Linked DNA regions of Fulvivirga ulvae. The protein of the gene in region 1 interacts with the protein of each later gene in a pairwise test. Links are inferred from orthologs where the notes say so. Each region holds a gene or a part of one and is shown on either strand. Other genes may lie near its edges.

The links.
Region 2: the proteins of abc-f (region 1) and LVD17_RS11230 interact in binary tests that used the Escherichia coli proteins (3 or more experiments, as listed by UniProt). The link is inferred for Fulvivirga ulvae from one-to-one orthologs.

Annotation. Positions count from the first base shown.
Region 1 is NZ_CP089981.1:4,501,500-4,504,829, forward strand. What follows is about bases 215-3,212. They hold abc-f (ribosomal protection-like ABC-F family protein), read right to left. Parts: upstream 2,682-3,212; coding sequence 747-2,681; downstream 215-746. Other genes in these bases: LVD17_RS19130 (hypothetical protein), read left to right, coding at 215-416; LVD17_RS19140 (PQQ-dependent sugar dehydrogenase), read left to right, coding at 2,828-3,212. Outside these bases: more of LVD17_RS19130, read left to right, coding at 1-214; more of LVD17_RS19140, read left to right, coding at 3,213-3,330. UniProt on the Escherichia coli protein: Genetic data indicate it may be involved in ribosome assembly or function.
Region 2 is NZ_CP089981.1:2,704,821-2,708,403, reverse strand. The notes cover bases 4-3,254. They hold LVD17_RS11230 (2-oxoglutarate dehydrogenase E1 component), read left to right. Parts: upstream 4-336; coding sequence 337-3,054; downstream 3,055-3,254. Other genes in these bases: odhB (2-oxoglutarate dehydrogenase complex dihydrolipoyllysine-residue succinyltransferase), read left to right, coding at 3,079-3,254; LVD17_RS11235 (30S ribosomal protein S16), read right to left, coding at 4-22. Also shown: more of LVD17_RS11235, read right to left, coding at 1-3; more of odhB, read left to right, coding at 3,255-3,583. UniProt on the Escherichia coli protein: E1 component of the 2-oxoglutarate dehydrogenase (OGDH) complex which catalyzes the decarboxylation of 2-oxoglutarate, the first step in the conversion of 2-oxoglutarate to succinyl-CoA and CO(2).

The DNA.
Region 1 (3,330 bases):
CCATAACCGTTTCAGGAGGGTACAGGTTTCATCGGTTTTTGCAATTTGGTCTGGCTACAGGTTATGAGCAATATGATGATTATGAAAACGTGCCTGTATATGTATACTACAAAGGAGACTTGTCCAGGCACTCTTCCGGGGTTTATTACTATATGGGTGCTGGTTATAGCAAAATGTGGGGTAAATCATATCTGGAAACGACTGAGAATGATATTAAGGGAGGCGCAGTACTCAAGGCTGGGGTTGGCTTCATTTTTGCAAGTAAAAGCAAAGTTGATTTTGTAACTGCGGTTGGATGGAGCAGACAGGAGATAGAGATAGAGTATCCGCTACATTCTACGTGGGGAGGAGAGTGGAAAACCGAAGTATCCCGGATTATGAACAGATTAGAGTTTAAAATTGGAATTTGTTTTTAATAATTATTGCAAATCATCGAATGAAGTACGTAAGTTTGCAGCCGATTTTGAAAGAAAGTTAAAGAAAAGCAGTTACCGATTGGGCAACCGCGGCATTAATAGAAAATATTTTATATAAATTTAATTTTTATGAGGATTTACGAATTACAGCTAAGAAAAATGATTTACAGATATGCAGTAGCATTTGCTGTTACATTAATCATTATGATTTTAATTTAAACCTCACCTTCACCTTAGGAAGATTTTTTTCAGAGTGATGTGAGGCTTAAATTAAAGATCTCAACTTGAACTACTGCTTCCGGCTACCCTTACCATTTTAGCAAGAAAAAGTTAATTCGAGCTGTTTTCCAGCTCGTCAATTTCTTCAGCTTTAAGCTCCCATTGTTCATTGAGGGCTTGTAGCTGAGCTTTAGACTTTTCATATCTTGCGTTAGCTTCCTGAAGTTTATCAGGATTGCCAAAAACGGCCGGATCAGCCATTTCCTTTTCGGCGAGGGTAACCTCTTTTTCGAGGGAATCTATCCGTTCTTCTATTTTAGTGAGCTCTCTTTGATGGTTGATAAGGAGTTTTTCATGGCTATTGCCTGTTTTTTGAACAGGCTTTTGTTTTTCCTTTTCCTGCTTTTCGGGCTTGTTCTGATCAGGTACGGTGGATTCTTTCTTTTCTGCATCTACCTTGCTTTTCCATAAACTATATTCTTCAAAAGTACCGGGATACTCCTTGATCTGATGGTCCTCTATATACCATATCTTATTGGCTATCTGGGATACAAAATGCCTGTTGTGAGATACGGTGATAAATGTTCCCTTATATTGCTGTAAGGCTTGTACCAGTATATTTTCAGATTGAAAGTCCAGATGGTTGGTAGGTTCATCCAGGAGCAGGAAGTTAGCTTCGGAAATAAGCGTCTTTGCTAATGCAACTCTCGATTTTTCTCCCCCGGATAATACCTTGATCTTCTTGAATACATCATCACCGGTAAACAGAAAACATCCCAGTACTTGCCGGAGCTCCAGTTCTGTTTTTTTACTACCTGCCTGTTTTAGCTCTTCAAGTATTTCATTGTTTACATTCAGATCTTCCAACTGATGTTGGGCGTAGAAGCCGAGATTTAAATTATGACCTTCCAGTCTTTGTCCTTCAATAGGCTCAGTACCTGCAATTATTCGCAGCAATGTAGACTTACCCTTACCATTAGCACCTATGAGTGCTATTTTATCACCTCTTTCTATATGAGCAGTAGTGTCAGTGAGTATGTTTAGCTTGCCATACGATTTGCTCACATGCTCCAGCTGTATTACATGGCGACCCGACTTCTGCTTAAAATCGAACTTGAAGTTAACTACGGCGTTTGTATCCACCACTTCTTCGATTTTATCCATTCTGTCCAGCGCCTTCACCCTGGACTGAACCTGACGGGCTTTGGTAGCTTTGGCCCGGAATTTTTCAATAAACCGCTCAGTCTGTTTAATCTTTTGTTGCTGATTTTCAAAAGCATTTTTTTGAATTTCGGAGCGAAGCTCTTTCTCCTGAAGGTAAAAGTCGTAGTTTCCCTCATAAACTGTGAGTTGCTGGTTAAAAACCTCTACAGTTTTGTTAATGGTATTATTTAAGAATTGCCTGTCGTGAGAAACCACTATAACTGCCCCTTCATAGCCCCGCAGGTAGTTTTCTACCCATTCTATAGAAGGCAGGTCAAGGTGGTTGGTGGGCTCATCCAACATCAAAAGTGATGGTTTTTCCAACAACAGTTTGGCGAGCATTACCCGCATTCTCCATCCTCCGGAAAACTCCTTCAGAGGTCGGTGCAGGTCCTCGGTATTAAATCCTATACCCTCGAGTATTTCCTCAGCTTTGGCCTGCATGGTGTACCCTTCCAGCCGTTCAAATTTTTCCTGCAACCGGGTGAGTTTTTCAACCAGCTCATCGGAATACTCCGTTTCAAGTTTTTTTAAAGTCCTCTCAAGGTTTCTTTGGGTTTCTACGGCTTCGCCAAAGGCTTGCATAGCTACAGAAACAATACTATCATCTGACTGGTAAGAAAGTAAATCCTGATTGAGGAAGCCAATGGTACATTCATTGCTTTTTCCTATTTCACCCTTATCCGGTTTATAATCCCCGTTGACCAGTTTGAGTAACGTTGATTTTCCGGTTCCATTAAGGCCTATGAGGCCAATTTTATCTTTGGGTTTGATGTGCAAGGATGCGTCTTCGTAAAGAGGTCGCCCTCCGATATAGTAGGAAAGATTCTGAATTGCTAACATAGCTGCAAAGTTATGAATTGATGAGCAATTCGTATTAAAGGACAGTTTTAATTTAGCGTTGTGGCAGGTTGCATATGAGTCTTTATTAAACCTTGGCAGGTTTTGAAGGTTAATATTATTAGGTAACTTTATTTAAAAAAATAATCATGGTATTCCGATATGTTCTTATTGCCCTTTTTTTATTCTCAGCCTGTAACTCTTCGCACGATGAGGAGGAGCTAAACGATAAGCCGGATGATAACCCTGTGGAAGAGCCGGAGCGAACAGGCCTGGACAGGGTAAATCTGCCCGATGGTTTTATGATCTCAGAATTTGCCGAAGTTGAAAATGCCCGATCACTGGCTCTGAGCCCTTCGGGTGTGGTATACGTGGGCAACCGGCAAGGTAACAAAGTATATGCAGTCAAAGATTCAGATGGTGATGGTAAGGCTGATAAGAAGTATACCATTGCGGAAGGCCTGAACTCGCCAAATGGAGTAGCTTTTATGGAAGGTGACCTGTACGTTGCTGAAATAAGCAGAGTATTGAAATTCAACAATATCGAAGCAAAACTGGATAATCCGGGTGACTACGAGGTAGTATATGACGATTATCCCACAGACGGACACCATGGCTGGAAGTACATTGCTTTTGGACCCGATGGTAAACT
Region 2 (3,583 bases), 1.8 Mb from region 1 along the record:
CCAATCTGATTTTTACTGCCATTTTTATATTTGGTTTCTAAAACTACGGATCACGTCCGCCCTTTAAAAGACTGCAAAGATAAGGTTTATTTTTGAAATAATTCACATAACACAAAAAACAAAGGGGGAGTAAGTTACTTTTTCACATAGGGCTGGAGTTGAATCTAAGGAAAACAAATACGTTTATTAAACGTTTCCAATGATAATCAGAGAAAGTTGCTCTTAAAATAATTGTAAGTATCTGAAAATGAGACAAATTCGCAAAAACGAATAAACGGTTTTTTAATTGTATATATCTTACCTACATTTGTTTTACAATTTCACAAGAACAGACCCATGGATAAATATTCCTACATTTCCAACGCTCACGGCCACTATCTGGATGAGCTTTATCAATCTTACAAGCAAGATCCTTCATCGGTAGACCAGTCATGGCAGAAGTTTTTCGAAGGTTTTGAGTTTTCCCTCCAAAAGTTTGGCGAAAACGGACATGCCACCTCTGAAGAAATCTCCAAAGAGACACAGGTGCGTAACCTGATTCATGCATACCGTTCAAGGGCACATTTGAAATCTGACACCAACCCGGTACGTAAACGGCGTAACCATAACGTAACACTATCTTACAAAGACTTCGGTTTGTCTGACAGTGACCTGAACAAAGAGTTTGAAGTAGGTAGTGAAATAGGGCTTGGTAGGGCCAGTCTGAAAAAGATTATTGAAACCCTTGACAAAATCTATTTGGGGCATATAGGTTTTGAGTACATGCACATCCGTGACTCGGAAATATTGGATTGGTTTAAAAGGAAATGTGAAAAGGAAGCCCTTGATACCAACCCTGACAAAGAAACAAAGCAAAGGATGCTTAGCAAACTCAATGAAGCCGTAGTATTCGAGAATTTTCTCCATACAAAATTCCTTGGGCAAAAAAGATTTTCCCTGGAAGGAGGGGAGAACACCATCCCTGCACTTGATCAAATCATACATTATGCTGCAAATTTTGATGTAAAGGAAGTGGTAATAGGCATGGCTCACAGGGGCCGTCTTAATGTGCTTACTAACATCATGGGCAAAACATACGAAGAAATATTCAGTGAGTTTGAGGGTACCACTGACCCTGACCTGACTATGGGTGATGGTGACGTAAAATATCACATGGGTTATTCCAGCCGAATTAAAACAGGGTCTAATAAGGACGTGTATGTAAAGCTTACACCGAACCCTTCACACCTTGAAGCAGTGGATCCAGTAGTACTAGGTTATACCAGGGGCCAGATAGATGACGAGTACCATGGAGACAGTAAAAAGGCTATGTCGATCCTTATACATGGAGATGCAGCAGTAGCAGGCCAGGGACTTGTTTATGAGATAATTCAGATGTCAGAACTTGATGGTTATACTACCGGCGGAACCATACATTTTGTAATAAACAACCAGGTAGGATTTACCACTGATTATGACGATGCCAGATCAAGTATTTACTGTACCGATGTGGCTAAAATTATAGATGCTCCGGTACTTCACATCAATGGGGATGATCCCGAGGCTGTAGTGTTTGCATCCAAGCTGGCTGTAGAATACAATCAAAAATTTGGCAAGGATATTTTCCTTGACTTGCTATGCTATAGAAGACATGGCCATAACGAAGCTGATGAGCCGAAGTTTACACAGCCAAAACTCTACAGTCTTATTGCCAAGCACCCTAACCCAAGAGAAATCTATGTAAAGACACTTATAGAACGTGGTGACATAGATGAAGAAAAAGCGAAAAAATTAGATAAAGAATTCAGAGACCTGCTTCAGGACAGACTGAATGAAGTGAAGCAAAAGCCACTGCCATACAAACCTCAAAAAGTGGAAGAGGAATGGCAACAATTACACAGGGCTAAACCTGAGGATTTTGACGAATCTCCTGACACTAGCATTGACCAGAAAGTAGTTGACAAGGTAGCAAAAGCTCTAACATCACTCCCTAAAGGCTTTAAACCTCTAAAGCAAATAGATAAGTTAATTAAAGACCGAAAAGTTAATTTCTTTGAGAAGCATGAACTAAACTGGGCTGATGCCGAATTGCTGGCTTACGGATCTCTATTAACCGAGCAGAAACTTGTAAGGATGTCGGGGCAGGATGTCAAAAGGGGTACATTCTCTCACAGGCACTCCTTCGTTTTCGATGCAAATACTAATGAACCCTATTGCAATCTTAATCATATTGAGGAAGGCCAGCAGAAATTTCAAATCTATAACTCCTTACTTTCTGAGTTTGGTGTTTTAGGTTTCGAATATGGCTATGCCATGGCCACACCAAACGCGTTAGTTCTCTGGGAAGCACAATTTGGAGATTTTGCAAACGGAGCTCAGGTAATGATAGACCAGTTCATCACAAGTGCTGAATCCAAATGGCAGCGCATGAATGGCCTTGTCATGTTGCTTCCTCACGGTTATGAAGGGCAGGGACCAGAGCACTCTAATGCCAGACCGGAGAGATTTTTACAGCTTGCTGCTGAGGAAAATATGATTGCTGCTAATTGTACTACTCCGGCAAACATATTCCATTTGCTTAGAAGACAAGTAACCTGGAATTTCAGAAAACCTTGCGTAGTATTCTCTCCGAAATCACTATTGAGACACCCGAAGGTAGTATCTCCAATAACGGATTTCACCCATGGCAAATTTCAGGAAGTAATTGATGACAGTTATGTAACTAAAAAATCGGTTAAGCGAGTACTTCTTTGCAGTGGTAAAGTTTACTATGATCTGCTGGAAGAGCAGGAAAAGGAAAAAATTAAGGACATTGCCATTGTCAGAATTGAGCAGCTATATCCTTTCCCTAAAAAGCAGTTGGAGAAAGTGCTGAAGCAATACAAAAACGCGGATCTATACTGGGTACAGGAAGAACCTTCTAACATGGGCTACTGGTGGTTTATCATGCGTTTCATGGAGGGCACTAAGCTGGAGTTAATCTCCAGAAAGGCCAGCGCCTCTCCGGCAACAGGTTATGCCAAAGTACATAAAATAGAGCAAGCTCGTATAATAGAAAAAGCATTTGACAAGTAATAACACATTAAAAAATATATTCCGATGAGTTTAGAAATCAAAATTCCTGAAGTAGGTGAATCAATCACCGAAGTAGTTATCGGCTCGTGGTTAAAAAGCGACGGAGACTATGTAGAACAGGACGAAATCATTGCTGAAATTGAAACTGACAAAGCTACTCAGGAATTTCCCGCAGAAGCTTCGGGCGTGTTACGCATCAAAGCCAACGAAGGAGATACAGTTGCTGTAGGCGCTGTAATAGCCGAGATCGATACCGATGCCAAAGCCGGCGGTAAAAGTGACAACTCTTCCAAAGAAAAAACTGCTGACTCCGGCTCTTCCAATGGATCCGGGGAAGCCAAGAAAACGGGAGAAATAAAAGAAATGCATGTTTCCGAGCTTGGAGAGTCAATCACTGAAGTTACACTCGCCTCATGGTTTAAAAAAGATGGTGACTTTGTTGAACTTGATGAAACTATTGCTGAAATCGAGTCTGATAAGGCAACATTCGAACTACCTGCCGAGGCCAACGGAATACTTCGCACAGTTG